DNA from 4 places in the Peribacillus sp. B2I2 genome. Region 2 is predicted to be linked to each of the others. Evidence: riboswitches for the same ligand, from Rfam matches in the RefSeq annotation. Region 2 holds a riboswitch; each other region holds the start of a gene.
The links. A riboswitch is a leader RNA that binds a small molecule or an ion and turns the genes downstream of it on or off. The one in region 2 is predicted to bind S-adenosylmethionine.
Positions count from the first base shown of each region.

Region 1: it holds a riboswitch for S-adenosylmethionine, as region 2 does, so the genes downstream of both, ABIE66_RS05770 (methionine biosynthesis PLP-dependent protein) here and ABIE66_RS02420 (sugar ABC transporter substrate-binding protein) in region 2, are expected to answer to the same signal.
Region 3: it holds a riboswitch for S-adenosylmethionine, as region 2 does, so the genes downstream of both, mtnW (2,3-diketo-5-methylthiopentyl-1-phosphate enolase) here and ABIE66_RS02420 (sugar ABC transporter substrate-binding protein) in region 2, are expected to answer to the same signal.
Region 4: it holds a riboswitch for S-adenosylmethionine, as region 2 does, so the genes downstream of both, ABIE66_RS24900 (5-methyltetrahydropteroyltriglutamate--homocysteine S-methyltransferase) here and ABIE66_RS02420 (sugar ABC transporter substrate-binding protein) in region 2, are expected to answer to the same signal.

Region 1 is NZ_JBGCCB010000001.1:1,142,700-1,146,730, forward strand. Features, by position in the region: gene metC (cystathionine beta-lyase) at 5-1,186, opposite strand; gene ABIE66_RS05770 (methionine biosynthesis PLP-dependent protein) at 1,183-2,295, opposite strand; SAM riboswitch class I at 2,381-2,494, opposite strand; gene fumC (class II fumarate hydratase) at 2,841-4,031, shown strand, end outside.
Region 2 is NZ_JBGCCB010000001.1:484,383-488,413, forward strand. Features, by position in the region: gene ABIE66_RS02415 (GTPase domain-containing protein) at 1-1,872, shown strand, start outside; SAM riboswitch class I at 1,970-2,075, shown strand; gene ABIE66_RS02420 (sugar ABC transporter substrate-binding protein) at 2,194-3,306, shown strand; gene ABIE66_RS02425 (sugar ABC transporter ATP-binding protein) at 3,363-4,031, shown strand, end outside.
Region 3 is NZ_JBGCCB010000001.1:3,182,451-3,186,481, reverse strand. Features, by position in the region: gene ABIE66_RS15685 (nitrilase-related carbon-nitrogen hydrolase) at 1-46, opposite strand, end outside; gene ABIE66_RS15680 (pyridoxal phosphate-dependent aminotransferase) at 145-1,317, shown strand; SAM riboswitch class I at 1,442-1,594, shown strand; gene mtnW (2,3-diketo-5-methylthiopentyl-1-phosphate enolase) at 1,701-2,933, shown strand; gene ABIE66_RS15670 (2-hydroxy-3-keto-5-methylthiopentenyl-1-phosphate phosphatase) at 2,940-3,599, shown strand; gene ABIE66_RS15665 (methylthioribulose 1-phosphate dehydratase) at 3,596-4,031, shown strand, end outside.
Region 4 is NZ_JBGCCB010000001.1:4,992,506-4,996,536, forward strand. Features, by position in the region: gene ABIE66_RS24885 (MIP/aquaporin family protein) at 1-597, opposite strand, end outside; gene ABIE66_RS24890 (glycerol-3-phosphate responsive antiterminator) at 833-1,375, opposite strand; gene ABIE66_RS24895 (hypothetical protein) at 1,536-1,973, opposite strand; SAM riboswitch class I at 2,158-2,259, shown strand; gene ABIE66_RS24900 (5-methyltetrahydropteroyltriglutamate--homocysteine S-methyltransferase) at 2,343-3,446, shown strand; gene ABIE66_RS24905 (ArsR/SmtB family transcription factor) at 3,498-3,800, shown strand; gene ABIE66_RS24910 (MFS transporter) at 3,980-4,031, shown strand, end outside.

The DNA.
Region 1 (4,031 bases), 660 kb from region 2:
TTTTTCATTTCGCAGCAATTGCTTCGCCTTTTGCAATATTTACAAGGGCCGCATCGAAGTCCTTGATTAAATCGTCCGGATTTTCAAGTCCGACAGAGAGACGAAGCAAGCTGTTCGTGATGCCCCGCTTTTCCCTTTCATCAGCAGGCATGGCAGCGTGGGACATTTTGGCCGGGTAGGATAATATCGATTCGACAGCTCCAAGGCTTACGGCAAAAACAGGAAGCTCGACAGAGTTCACGAAAGAGCGGAAGACTTCTTCGCTTTCCAATTCAAATGATAGGACCGCCCCGGCTCCAAGTGACTGGCCTTCCTGGATGGCGTGCTGTGGATGATCTGCTAGGCCGGGATAATACACTTTTTTAACCAAGGGCTGCTTCTTTAAGTAGGCGGCAATCTTTTCTGCCCCTTTTTGGGAGTGCTCCATTCTAACGGACAAGGTCTTCAGACCTCTCATTACTAGCCAGGCGTCCTGGACACCAAGAACCGCTCCAAAGGAGTTTTGGAGGGAACCGAGTCTTACTGCCAATTCAGGATCTTTCACTACAGCAAGTCCAGCTACCACATCACTATGTCCGGATAAAAACTTCGTCGCGCTATGAAGGACAACATCAGCGCCCAGATTCAGTGGTTTCTGTAATGCTGGCGTCAAGAATGTATTATCAACAAAACTTAAGGCCCCGGCTGTTTTTGCGATATCACATACGGCTTTAATATCGGTCACTTTAAGTAATGGATTTGAAGGCGTTTCGATGTATATGGCACTCGTATTTGGCTTAATGGCCGCTTTGACGCTTTCAAGGTCCGTCATGTCAACGAAAGTATGCTCAATATTGAAACGTGTCAAAACACTTGTGACCATCCTGAACGTTCCGCCATACACATCTTCGGAAATGACGATATGGTCTCCGGCAGACAACAGTAGGAAAGCTGTTGAAATGGCTGCCATTCCTGATGAAAAGGCAAAACCGTGTGTACCTTCCTCAAGTTCGGCAATGATATCTTCCAGCGCTTCGCGAGTTGGGTTCCCGCTTCTGCTGTAATCATATTTACCGAATTGATCGATATCGGATTGATGGAAAGTGGAAGCGTGCTGAATGGGGACGCTCACACCGCCTGTTGCCGAATCGAATTTATGTTGATTATGGAGTAATTTGGTTTCAAAGCTAAAATCATGATCGGTCATCGTAGTGCCTCCCTTTTTACGTGTGCGAATGCTTGCTGTAAATCCTGAATCAAATCGTCGCTGTCCTCAATGCCGACGGAGAAGCGAAGCAGGCGATTACAAACCCCATTGGCCGTTCTGACTTCAAGCGGTATATCGGCATGTGTTTGTGTAGCAGGATAGGTGATGAAGCTTTCGACCCCTCCAAGGCTTTCTGCAAACGAAATTAATGAGAGTGATTGTAAAAATGGGTTGACCGCCGCTTCTTCAATGATGCGGAAGGAAATCATGCCGCCCCTACCGGGATACAATACGTCCGTAACACAATCATGTTCCGACAAGTAATCTACAAGTACCTTTGCATTCTTTTCATGACGATCCATCCGCAATGCCAGGGTTTTCATTCCGCGCATCAACAGCCAAGAATCAAAGGGGCTCAAGACAGCACCAGTACCATTATGATGGAAGGCAAGTGCATCACATAATTCCGCGCCGCTGGCCACGATCAGTCCGGCGAGCACATCATTATGACCACCGAGATACTTGGTAGCACTGTGAATCACAATATCCGCTCCAAGCAGGATGGGTTGTTGAATAAGAGGCGTGTAAAAAGTATTATCAACGATTAACAATAAATCAAATCGTTTGGCCAATGCGGCAACGGCGCTAATATCCGTTTGCTGCATAAGAGGGTTAGTGGGAGTTTCAATGAAGATGGCTTTCGTGTGAGGAGTGATGGCTTTTTCGATATCCTCCAAACAACAAGTGTTCACATAGTCACACTGCAACCCCCATTTCTTAAAACCTTGTTCTAACAGACGATATGTACCCCCATAAAGATCTTCGCTGACAATCCATGCATCACCTGATTTAAATAAGGCCAGTATAGTAGAAATGGCTGCCATTCCTGAACTGCAGGCATATCCTTGGTCGCCTTTTTCCAGATCGGCGATGGATCGTTCCAATAGTTGGCGTGTAGGATTACCTGTCCTTGTGTAATCGAATCCAGTCGATTGACCGATTCCTTCGTGGCGAAAAGCAGTTGAAAAGTATACCGGCGGATTGACTGTTCCTGTCGCCGTTTCGCTGCGATTTCCTAATTGAGCAAGATATGTTTCAGTTTTGTACATAGTTTTCACTGCTCCTTTGAGTTATATAAAATAAAAAAAGTCTTCTTTAAGAAGAAGACTTTGATTAAGTAGGGACGAGTCATTCTTCTTATCTTCCAAGTTCACAAACTTGTGGAATTAGCACCTTTTCATTGGTTTGAAACAAATGAAGGTTGCTGAGGTGTCATCGGGCCATTCCCTATACCTCTCTCGATAAGAGTTTAGATTATTCAATTTCTTTTGAATTTACTATAAATACAAAATACTGTCAAGAACAAGTTTGATGGATTTTGCTTCGATGTTCATGACTAGGTCTATTGGAGCCTAGCGGTGTCAACACTTTACGTGTCTAAAAAAGAATATCCGGAATTTTCATGTGGTCAAGGATAATCCTGAATGATCCTGTTGAATTAATTGAATTTTTCAGAAAAAGGGGAGGCTTGGCCGGATATTTTTGCTTTAAAATAATAAAGTTTGTACAATGTAAGGAGAGAGAATAATACGACATTATTCATTTCATATACTTAAGGTCTTCGATGAATAGTGCAAACATAGGAGGAGAACACATGGATTACAGAATCGAACGAGATACGATGGGTGAAGTGAAAGTTCCTGCCGATAAATATTGGGGAGCACAGACCGAGAGAAGCCGTAACAATTTCAAAATTGGTAATGAAAAAATGCCGATTGAATTGGTTCGTGCATTTGCATACGTTAAACAAGCTGCGGCAAAGGTGAACTATGATCTCGGTGATCTTTCGGAAGTTAAAAAGAATGCCATCGTTAAGATTTGCGGCGAAATCCTTGAAGGTACGCTTGATGAACATTTCCCGCTTGTAGTTTGGCAAACGGGAAGCGGGACGCAAAGTAATATGAACGTGAATGAAGTGGTCGCTAACAAAGGGAATGAATGGTTAAAAGAAAATGGTGAATCGGAAACACTTCACCCGAATGATGATGTAAACAAGGCACAAAGCTCCAATGATACTTTCCCGACCGCCATGCATATTGCAGCCTTTATGGAGGTCGCTGAAAAGTTGGTTCCTGCCATCAAAGAACTTCGTGATACATTCGATTCAAAAGAAAAAGAGTTTTGGGATGTCGTGAAGATTGGCCGGACGCATCTTCAAGATGCAACACCACTGACATTAGGACAAGAAATTTCTGGCTGGAAAGCGATGCTTGATAAAGATTTAGCGATGATTGAGGAAAGCAGCCAAAAATTATTGAACCTGGCTCTAGGCGGAACGGCTGTAGGAACAGGAATCAATACAAAAAAAGAATTCCCGGGACTTTCAGCAAAACAAATTGCAGCGGATACAGGACATCCTTTCGTCACATCGGATAATAAGTTCCATGCATTGACAAGCCATAACGAAATCGTTTATGCACACGGTGCTTTGAAAGCATTGGCAGCAGATTTAATGAAAATTGCAAACGATGTCAGATGGCTGGCAAGTGGCCCTAGAAGCGGAATCGGCGAAATAGCCATTCCTGAAAATGAGCCAGGCAGTTCCATCATGCCGGGTAAAGTCAATCCAACACAGAGTGAAGCGCTTACCATGATTGCGACACAAATCGTGGGTAACGATGCTACAATTGGATTTGCAGCAAGCCAAGGTAACTTTGAATTGAACGTATTCAAACCAGTCATCATCTATAACTTCCTTCAAACAGTGAAATTATTGACGGAAGGCATACACTCTTTTAACATTAATTGTGCGGTTGGCATCACTGCAAATGAAGATAAGATCAAA
Region 2 (4,031 bases):
ATCGCAGATGGGGAGCTTTCGCTGTTTGCAGCGGCATCCGCGTTGTCCTGGAATGAAATCTTCCCGGATACGATTAATGCGCTTGTCATTCAGGATGCAGAAAGCCTGTTGGCAAAATCGCCTAAATTGGGAGGCGGACTGGAAGCGGGAGAGAAACTGTTCAATTCCATTATCCAATGGGCTGAAGAGAATGATTTAAGGGTTGGCAATAAGCTTAAATGGATGGTCGAAGGGCTTAAGGATACTAATAATTTCAATCTTCTTCTTGTGGGAAGTACAGGAAATGGCAAGACATCCTTCATTCAGTCAATTGTTGGCGAGAGCATTGCTGCCGAAGATCATTCATCCCTAGTCAGTGTCAAAGACGGGGATGATTTGGAAATCCTAGAGATTACAGATACAGATAGCAAAGTGGTCATGGAGCTGGCTGAATTGGATGAAACACGCCGTCAGCGAGGGACTATTGTCGATGTGACGATTATCAGTGACTACCTTAGAAATAATGGTCTGCGATTATTGGATACACCGGGGTTCAATGGGGAGAAAAGCGTGGAATCCGATTTCCAAGGCTATTTACATGGCAGTGATGGCCTGATGTTCGTTCTTGATGCCCGGGCGCCTTTCACCGGCAGTGAACGAGATCTATTATTGGAAATTCAAATGATGGCTCCGAAACTGCCTATCCATTTCTTATTGAATAAAATGGATACGATATATAGTGATCAAGTCGCAGTCCGGATGGAAGACGAAACATGGGATAAAGTGAATGCATATTTTCCGAATGCAAAAGTATTCGCTTTCTCCAAACTTTATGACAGCAAGCAGCAGTTGAAGGACCTTTCAGCATTCCTTCAATCGAATTATCAAGATGATAATTGGAAAGAAAGAAGATCTGAAAAAATCCTAGCGTTCATTCGTAAAACTTTATCTTATCTGTTAGAAAAACGGGCAGCCAATGAACGGAAATGCGAGCATTCCATCTCTTGGAATGAACAGATGGAGGTTAAACTGAATGGAGCGGTCAATCAACTGGCTGATTTGGAAAAAGAAAAAAGTGAAAATATCATAAGGTCTTATAGTTCGCTTAAGGATGAAGTGAAAAATCAGCTTTCTTCTAAAATTCCTGAATTGCTGAGGGATTGCTCTAAATCGTTAACGGAAAGCAGTGATTTCAGTCAGGTCCATGTACAGTTAAACCAGGAAATGAATGAGCGGATTCAAGCATTCATTTCTGACAAGATCATGCCTCAATATTACCGTTCTCTTCAAGATTGGATTGCCAGTTCCCAAATGGAGTTCTCACAAAGCCAGCAGTTTATGGATGAAATGAGTGCCGGGTTCAATGAATTATACAAAGAAGAACGGATCACGCTGGCAGGTGACTTTAGGGTATTGGATGACTGGCGCCGTGATGCCGACCGGATGACAAGCAGTATCCGCATCGAAAACGTTAATATCCTTTTGCGCAGAACTCCATCACAATTGCTGCTTAAAGGAGCAGGGAAGCTGTTTGGGGCGATACCGCAAAATAAAGCCAATATGTACAATCGTTATAAGAAATACCTGGAAAGTGAAGATTACCTAGATGTTGCCGAAATGATCACGGAACGTTTCCTTACCCAATTTGGATTGTTTGAAAAATCTTTGGATCGGGACATCTCACTTTTCTATCGCAGTTCCTTTGCGTTACTTCAAAAAACGATAGAGCAAACGCAGACAGAAATCAAAGACTACCAGGCTGCATTGGAGCATATGAAAGAAAATCCGGAAGTTTACCGTGACCCGATCACTTTGTTCGAAGTGAAATTACGTCAGTTGGAGAGACTTGAAAAAATCGAGAAAAAGCGTCTAGCCCAGCTGCAAAGAAAATGAAAAATAACGGGGAACATTTCAAATATTCGAAAAACTATTGACTTTACGACTATATCCCTATAAAGTGATAATTACGAAAAACGTAACACAATATATTCTCTTATCAAGAGTGGCGGAGGGACTGGCCCTAAGATGCCCAGCAACCGTTCCATTAGGAATTGGTGCTAAATCCTGCAAAACAGAAATGTTTTGACAGATAAGAGAGGGATAAGTCTGCAAAACAGCTGATTAAACCTCTCTATATTAATAGAGAGGTTTTTATTTTGGGACTTACACCAACTTAACTGATAAGACTAATAAGAAAATGTGGAGGGGAACAAGATGAGAAGGTCTATTAAAGGGATATTCATTTCAGCCATCGCTTCGGCTTTGCTTTTAACGGGTTGCTCTACAGGGCAGAGTTCCACAGAATCGAAGAAAGAAGAAAAAGTATCATTTGAAAATGTCCCGGAAATATTTGCTAATGGGGAAGGAGCCAAAATCAAAGTGATCCGTAAAATTGGCGGTGATGATCATACGGCCCAATACTTAGCAGGAGCGAAGGAAGAAGGAGAAGCACTGGGGTTTCAAGTGGATACATATACAGCCAATGGTGATACGGCTAAATTTCATGATGCGATCGCACAGGCTTTGCAGGAAGATTATGACGGCTATATCATCTCCCATGGTGATGATGCAGCAACAGTGAATGACGTTCAAAAGTTGGTTGATGCAGGCAAAAGCGTTGTTACATTCGATTCAATAAGCGATCTAACTAAAATAGAAGGCGTAACATTAACATCACAGGATGATGAAGCGTTGGCAACACTGGCTCTTGATAAACTGATAGAAGAAAAGAAAGGTGAAGCGGCAATTGCGTATCTTTGGGTGGATGGTTTCCCTCCAATGGTGAGAAGAAATGCTGTTTATCAGGAGAAATTAAAAGAAAACCCTGGAATTAAAGAAGTCGAAAGATTCGGAGTGGCGTCTGCAGATACTTCGGTTCAAACACAAAATGCTGTAGCCGCAATGCTGAATAAATATCCTAAAGGTAAATTGGATGCAATTTTCGCAACATGGGATGCCTTCGCTATCGGTGCCGCCCGGGCAATTAAAGAAGCGGGACGCGATGAAGTGAAGATATACGGAATAGATGTGTCGAATGCAGACCTTCAGGAAATTAAATCAGCTGGAAGCTCATGGTCCTACACGGCAGCAGTCGATCCCAAGTTGATCGGTGCAGTGAATATGAGGATATTGGCGAAAAAATTAGCGGGCGAAGAAACGCCGCAAACCTATGACTTAGAGGCTTCACTTATTTCACAAAAGGAAATCCAAGCTTCAAAAGAAGCGGTAAATATGGCAAATCTGTCTGGTATTGTCGAAGGATGGGGTGTATCAGCGGAATTTGAAGAAGATTGGATGAAAGTTTTGAAAGATCATTATAAAAAGTAAAAGGGGACACTCTCTTTCCAGTGAAGGGAGTGTCTGTTCAATAAGGGGGAATGGACATGGGCACGCAACTAGAAATGAAGAAAATCTCGATTGAATTTCCGGGGGTGAAGGCGCTTAGTGAAGTTGATTTTTCTGTACAATCAGGGAAAGCCCACGCATTGGTCGGTGCTAATGGAGCAGGGAAATCGACGTTAATGAAAGTTTTATCGGGAGCCCATGTTCATTATTCAGGTGACATATTCATTGATGGGGTGAAGCAGGATATCCGCTCACCAAAAGAGGCGCAGGAACAAGGCATTCAAATTGTTTATCAGGAAGTGGATACGGCCCTCATCCCTTATTTAACCGTTGGGGAAAATGTGATGTTGAATGATATGGTCCAAAACATGGGAAAAAAACAGATGGTCCAATGGAAAGAGCTGCACAATAAAGCTTCTCGTATTCTTGAAGAGATGAAAATTCGTGTCCCTTCGAACAAGCTGGTAAGAGATCTTACCTTGGCTGAAAAACAGATGGTCCTGATAGCAAGAGCCGTTTCGACAGAATGCAAATTCCTGATTCTCGACGAACCAACTGCTCCGTTAAGTCATACGGAGACGACAGAGCTTTTTCGAATTGTAAATGAATTGAAGCAAAAAAGCGTGGGAATCATTTTCATTTCACATCGTCTGCCCGAGATTTTTGAAATATGTGAGGAAATTACGGTCATGAGGAATGGGGAGCGT
Region 3 (4,031 bases), 2.7 Mb from region 2:
GCCCGAAGGCAATATCCATTTGAATGCAGGCAATCTTCCACTTCATCGTTTAAAACCCCACATGTAAAAAATGCTTTACAAGACTATGATAAACATATATCATTTGTGACTAGAATTTCAAGAAATTTCAGAGAAGGTGTATAAATGTTGCAATTCGAAAAATCCAGACAACTTCAAAAACTGCCCAAGCAATTTTTTGCCTCTCTAGTCGCAAAAGTCAATGCGATTACGGCGCAGGGTCATGATGTCATTAATTTAGGCCAGGGAAATCCTGATCAACCGACGCCTGAACATATCGTGAAAAGTTTGCAGGTTGCCGCTGAAAAAACCATTAATCATAAATATTCGCCGTTTCGGGGACATCAATATTTAAAAGATGCTGCTGCCGTCTTTTATGAACGTGAATATGGTGTCAAGCTGGATCCGAATAGTGAAGTGGCGATTCTCTTCGGGGGAAAGGCAGGTCTTGTCGAACTGCCGCAGTGTTTATTGAATCCAGGTGATACGATCCTTGTTCCAGACCCCGGCTATCCGGATTATCTTTCCGGTGTCGTTTTAGCACAGGCAAAGACCGAACTGATGCCCTTGACAGAAGAAAATGATTTTCTTCCGAAATACAATGACATACATAAAGAAGTGCTAGATAAAGCCAAAATGATGTTTTTGAACTATCCGAATAATCCCACAGGTGCTTCTGCAACTGAAAGTTTCTTTGATGAAACCGTCTCCTTTGCAAAAGAGCATTCGATTTGCGTGGTCCACGATTTCGCTTATGGGGCGATAGGATTCGACGGAAAAAAACCGATAAGCTTTCTCCAGGCAGAAGGAGCGAAGGATGTAGGGATAGAAATTTACACACTATCGAAAACATTCAATATGGCAGGGTGGAGAGTCGGTTTTGCAGTGGGGAATAAAAGTGTCATAGAAGCTCTTGAACTATTGCAAGACCATCTTTATGTTAGTCTCTTTCCAGCGATACAGGAAGCAGCGGCAAGCGCGTTACTGGACTCGCAGAGCTGTGTAGAGGAGTTAGTGAAGATGTATGAGGGACGCAGGAATGTTTTCATTGAGGGATTGAGGGCAATCGGCTGGGATGTCAAAGCTCCTAAAGCATCATTCTTTGCCTGGCTCAAGGTACCAAAAGGTTTTACGTCCGAGAGTTTTGCAGACTATCTATTAACGCATGCCCACGTAGCTGTTGCCGCAGGGAATGGATTCGGTGAATTTGGCGAAGGTTACGTCAGGGTAGGGCTTCTGACTTCGGAAGAACGGCTTGAAGAGGCTGTGGAACGGATACGTACATTAAAATTATTTTAACGGAGGATTCAATTTATCCACGGTTAAATAGACAAAAACTTATTGACAAAGTATGGATTACGTGTCAGAATACAAAATAAATTCTTAATCTTTCGATACTTGAATGTAACTATATATCAGCGTTTTCTTATTTTGAGCAGGTGGAGGGACTAGCCCTATGAAGCCCAGCAACCGACCGTAATTCCATTGTAAAATGGGGCGGAATTCTTCGCCGGATTTTCTTGAAATCCACAAGGCACGGTGCTAATTCTTGCAGCCAATGGCTGGGAGATAAGAAGATGGCTTTTTAAAGCCTCTTCTTTATGAAGGGGCTTTTGCCATTTTGAGACCATTTCAGGTTAATGACTTCGAGAGTTTAACTAACGTGATATAGGAGTGATCAAATGAGCGAGATAGTCGCTACTTATTTAATTCATGACTTTAATGGAAATCATGAGAAAAAAGCAGAAAGCATTGCCTTAGGATTGACTGTGGGAACATGGACGGACCTGCCCCATTTGGTCCAGAAGCAACTGGAAAAACATAAGGGTCGTGTCGTATCGGTGACACCACTATCTGAAGAAGAGAGGGCAAACAGATATTTAAATCGTAAAGTGTACCGTTCACTAATTAAGATTGCCTATCCGGCAGGGAATTTCTCCAATGATTTACCTGCTATCCTCACGACGGTCTTCGGCAAACTTTCATTGGACGGAGAAATAAAACTTATCGACTTGGATTTTGTCGGTGAGATTCAAAAAGCTTTCCCAGGGCCGCAATTTGGCATTGCAGGCATAAGGGAAAAGATTGACGTATATAACCGGCCCCTGGTGATGAGCATCTTTAAAGGTGTATTAGGAAGGGACCTAGCCTTCCATAATGAGCAACTGAAGCGACAAGCATTAGGAGGTGTCGACCTAGTTAAAGATGATGAGATTCTCTTCGACCAGGAACAGACTCCATTTTTCGATAGAATAAAAACTGGAAAACGAATATTGAATGAAGTCTATGAGACCACTGGCCACCGAACTTTATACGCTGTCAATCTATCAGGGAAAACATTTGAATTATTGGATAAGGCAGAGCAAGCTGCTGAAGCAGGGGCGGATGCTTTATTGTTCAACGTTCATACATATGGTTTGGATGTATTACAGGCCTTGAGTGAGCATGATCGAATCAGGCTACCGATCATGGCGCACCCCGCTTTTAGCGGGGCATTGGCATCTTCATCATTTTATGGGATCGGCTATCCATTATTACTTGGTAAATTAGTAAGGTTATCAGGTGCGGATTTATCCTTATTCCCATCCCCTTATGGAAATGTCGCCCTTGAAAAAAAGGAGACATTGGCGATTGCTGAAGCCCTTACAAAAGATGAACCTTCGTGGAAAAAAGCCTTCCCTGTTCCTTCTGCAGGCATTCATCCGGGCATGGTTCCGGACCTAATCAAGGATTTTGGGCTGGATAGTGTGATTAATGCCGGAGGTGGAATTCACGGACACCCTGACGGGGCAGAGGGTGGGGCCAAGGCTTTCCGTTCTGCTGTCGAAGCCGTTCTTGCAGGAAAGGACCTATCTGAAGCGGCGGCTGAGGAAGAAACGCTAAAAAAAGCTCTTGTTTTATGGGGAGGCATGTAAGGAAAAATGAAACCGATCATCTTTTGTGATTTCGACGGAACGATCACCAACACAGATAATATCATTTCCATCATGAAAAAATTTGCGCCTCCGGAATGGGAAGAGTTGAAAGACGGTGTCCTTCAGCAAAAAATCAGTATATCTTCTGGCGTTGGGGATATGTTTTCGCTACTTGATAGTGGCTTGAAGGATGACATCATTCAATATGTATGTGAGTCGGCCGGCATTCGTCCAGGGTTTTATGAATTCGTTGAGTATACGAAACAAGCCAACATCCCTTTATATATTGTAAGCGGAGGCATGGATTTTTTCATTGCACCCCTTTTAAATGATATCTTGCCAACAAAGTCCGTTTATTGCAACCATGCATTTTTTGATAAGGAAAAAATTTATATTGAGTGGCCCCATGCCTGTGATGACCAATGTAAAAATGATTGTGGTTGCTGTAAGCCATCCATTATGAGGGAGATTGCGGGTGCGGATGATTTTAAACTCGTTATTGGAGATTCAGTAACGGATTTTGAAGCGGCAAAACAGGCCGATTTTGTCATAGCCCGTGACATATTGCTTGAAAAATGCGATAGGGAAGGAATTCCACATCAAGGATTTGAAACATTTTTTGATGTAATTGACATTTTAAAACAGCAGGAGGTGGTTAAAGCGTGAACACTCATTCTAAAGAATGGCGGGAGTTGGCAGATATTAAGGCTGAATTGGCCGAAAGAGATTGGTTTATGGGAACTAGCGGGAATTTGTCCATCCGTAAGCCCGAAAGTCCTTTCTTTTATATTACGGCAAGCGGTAAGGATAAAAGGAAGCAATCGGATTCGGACTTTTTACTGGTTGATTTAAAAGGAAAACCAGTTGAAGAAACGGAGTTAAGACCATCGGCCGAAACATTGCTTCATACCGTTATTTACGGGAAAACCAATGCGAACTGTGTACTCCATGTCCATACAGTTGAAAATAATGTGATATCCGAATTGTACGGAGATGAAGGTCATGTTACTTTTCGTAATCATGAAATCATTAAAGCGACCGGACGGTGGGTTGAAGATTCAGAGCTAAGGATTCCTATCGTCTATAATCACGCTGACA
Region 4 (4,031 bases), 4.5 Mb from region 2:
CAGCAAAAAGTGAGCGATGCGGGGCCCCAGATCACGGGCCGGGTTTATGGCATATCCTGTCGTTCCCCCGAGTGACATCCCAATCACGACAATTAATAAACCGACAGCGAATGGGTTCAGACCCTCTGTAAAATCATTGGCACCTATGAATAATAAACCAAGAATAAGGATGAAAGTTCCAATCATTTCACTTAATAGATTTGAAAATGTATGTGGGATAGCAGGTGAAGTCGCAAACACACCAAGCTTCGTTCCTGGATCATCAGTAGCTTTCCAGTGTGGTAAATAGTGCAGGAATACTAGAGTTGCCCCCAGGATTGCGCCAATCATTTGGGCAACGATGTAACCAGGTACATCACTCCATGGAAACTCTCCAATAATGGCAAATCCTACTGTGACCGCCGGATTTAAATGCGCCCCGCTTATGGATCCCACTGCAAAAACACCCATGGTGACAGCCAGTCCCCACGCAATCGTGATAACGATCCAACCGGCATCTTTAGCATAAGATCCCTTTAAGGATGAACCCGCTCCAATACCTGCTCCGAATAAAACTAAAATCATTGTGCCTACTACTTCTCCCCAAAATGGAGTCATGAATAAAACCCCTCCCCTGATAATTTAAAAACCTTGCAAACAAATAAAAGGAGATTCACAGCAGAACTATCCTCATAAAAAAATTATGAATAGATCTGTTGTGAATCTCCTAGTCTCCGTCACATATATTAACTTGTAATGTAAAATATACTAGGTTGTGAAAACGCTGTCAATTATTTTGTGAAAAATTAATCTATTTTTCTGTATTTTTTTTCAAATTCCTCGTTCTACCCTATTAGACGATATCCCATAATTCAGTTTTGGAAGTGGTGATTGCCGACGCTCCAGCATCAAGGGCGTTCAGGACTTCATCAGAAGTACGTATGAGACCGCCTGCAAAAATGGGTGTTTGTAGTCGTTCCTTCACTTCTTTTATCATCCACGGCATAGCGCCCGGTAAAACTTCGATATAATCCGGCTTGGTTTTCTGCACCAGCTTATAACTTTTCTCCAGCGCATGCGAATCTATTAAAAAGATTCGCTGGATGGCAATGACCCCCTTTTGCTTCGCTTTCAAAATAACGTTTGATTTAGTCGAAATCAACCCATATGGATTATACTCCTGACAAATGAATTCTGTCGCATATTCATCACTTCTTATGCCATGGATCAAATCGACATGATAAATCATTTTCTTATTATGCTGCTTTGCCATCATACTTACATTTTTCAATTGTGATATATGCAAATCAAGAAACACGCCTATTTCATAGGAACTTTCTAAGAATCTTTCGAAATCCTTCATGCTTGCCGAAGCAGGCAAAATCTTCTGGTTCATTATTTTCCCCCTTATCTCTGGAAAAACTAAAACTTTTAGTAATTCAGTATATTTTAAAGAGCTTGGTTTTTCAAACACATTTTAATGAATCGCCACCCTATCCATCCTTACACTAACATACCTGTCATCCCCTTTATATATTGCGGCTAAAAACGATCCATCATAAAGAAAGTTTCATTTTCAATGCACCATCGACAAGTTCAAATGATTTAATTGTGCCGACCGGGATTTTTCTAACGATGTTCCAAGCATCAACATTCATTTTGATCATTCTATTTTCAAATTCAAAAAATGGTGGTCTGTTAAATATCCTTTGGTTGATGAAACTCCTGTCAATCGGTTCCATTTCCACTAATTCTAATGAGATCGTTCTTTTTTCCACGTGAACCGGTTTTAATGTAATCCTGAAAGCTACGTTTTTCTTAAACATCATTTTTTTCACTTCCGTCGTTCCGGAAAGCACTATATGCTTTGGCGTAATCTCGACTTTAATATCCTGATCAGATGATTTCATCTTTATGATTCTCTCTATCATAGCTGCAGTTACCGTTATCGGTATGCCATTTCCAAATATATTGGATGGATCGAATGCATTCATCCTGGTATTCCCCTCCAACTTTCAATATCACAGTTCATAAGGAACGTCGGTTATAACATATGCCGGGTTCACGGATGCAGTTAACATTTCCCGAGTTAATAATCGATATATTCTAAATCTTCCACCTTCAACCCTTGACCTTTGTAAAAACTACCTGTATAGTCATAATTAATTTAATAGACAACTCTTATCCAGAGAGGTGGAGGGACTGGCCCTTTGATGCCTCAGCAACAGACTAATCATGTACTGTGCTAATTCCAGAAGTGTAAAAACTTGAAGATAAGAAGAGTAAATAGCTATGCTGCCAACACCTCTTCTTATTTTTAAGAAGAGGTTTTTTATTTTATAAAAGGAAAGAAGGAATGCAACATGTCAATCACATTAACGAAAGCGCCTTTTAGGGCGGACCACGTCGGGAGTTTATTAAGACCGGAACGTTTACATATTGCCAGAAAGCAATTTAAGGATGGTACAATTTCAGCGGAACGACTTCGTGAAGTTGAAACCGAAGAAATCAATCGGATTGTCGATAAACAGATTGAAGTTGGATTAGAGGCTGTGACGGATGGTGAATTCAGACGGACATGGTGGCACTTTGACTTCCTTGAACATTTAAATGGAATCGAGGGATATGTTACTGAAAAAGGACTCACTTTCGATGGTGTGGAAACAGAGAGATATAACGTTCGCAATACCGGAAAGGTTTCATTCAATCCTGAACATCCCTTCATTCGTGATTTTATTGAATTGAACAAAATTGTGGACGGACGTGCCGTTGCCAAACAAACCATTCCCAGTCCCAATCAATTATTTGCTGTAGGTGTTCAAAGTGAAGACGTCTACCCTGATATCGAAGACTATGCAAATGATATCGTCAAAGCGTATCAGCATGCTTTGAAAGCTTTTTATGATGCAGGAGTGCGTTATCTTCAATTGGATGATGTATATATTGCCAGGCTTTCAGCTCCGGATTTCCAGTTCAAAGAGGGAAAATATACGAGGGAACAATTAATTGATTTAGCACTGCGTGTAATTAATGGCGCATTGGAAGGCAAACCAGAAGACCTGGTAGTCACCACCCACCTTTGTCGTGGAAACTACCAGTCGACATGGGCATTTGAAGGAAGCTATGCCCGTATTGCCCCAACATTATTGGCAAAAGAAAAAGTGGATGGATTCTTCTTGGAATATGACGATGATCGCTCAGGGGATTTCGAACCATTGGAATACATTCCAAATGGCGGGGCGCGTGTCGTTCTAGGGGTCGTCACTTCAAAAAATGGAAAAATCGAAGACAAGGAAGCTGTTAAGGCACGTATTAAAGAAGCCTCGCGCTTCGTTCCTTTCGAACAATTATGCTTAAGCCCGCAATGCGGCTTCGCTTCCACCCATCACGGCAACAGGCTAACGGAAGAACAGCAGTGGGAAAAGTTGAAGTTCGTCGTTGATGTAGCAAAAGAAGTATGGGAATGATTTTTTTATTAATCATTTGACATATCGATAATTCTCGATATAATGAAATGTATGAAAACAATCGAGATATTTAAAGCATTATCCAATGAATCCAGGTTGCAAATCTTAAAATGGCTCAAGGCGCCTGAACTCCACTTCACCCCTCATGAGGGAATAGATATGAAGGAAACCGGCGTTTGTGTAAGTCAGATTACAGAAAAATTAAACATGACCCAATCCACGGCCTCTCAATACCTCTCGATGCTTCTTAGAGCAGGATTGATCAAGACGGAGCGGATAGGAAAGTTTACGTATTACAAACGAGATGAAGATGCAATCTCAAAAATTACTGATTTCTTGAAAGAAGAAGTATGAAAATGAACCTGATCCCTGCCTTAGTGGGTTAGGTTTTATTTTCCTTTTAACAATTCGACATTTCACGATATGTTTATTTTTTTATTCATACATATTAACATATTCCAATATGTCTTTTCATATAACCATAAATCATTAATGAGGAGTGAATCTATTTGCTTAATACATGGAAAATTTACATGTTGGCGATTATCAGTTTTTTAGTAGGAACATCCGAATTCATCATATCCG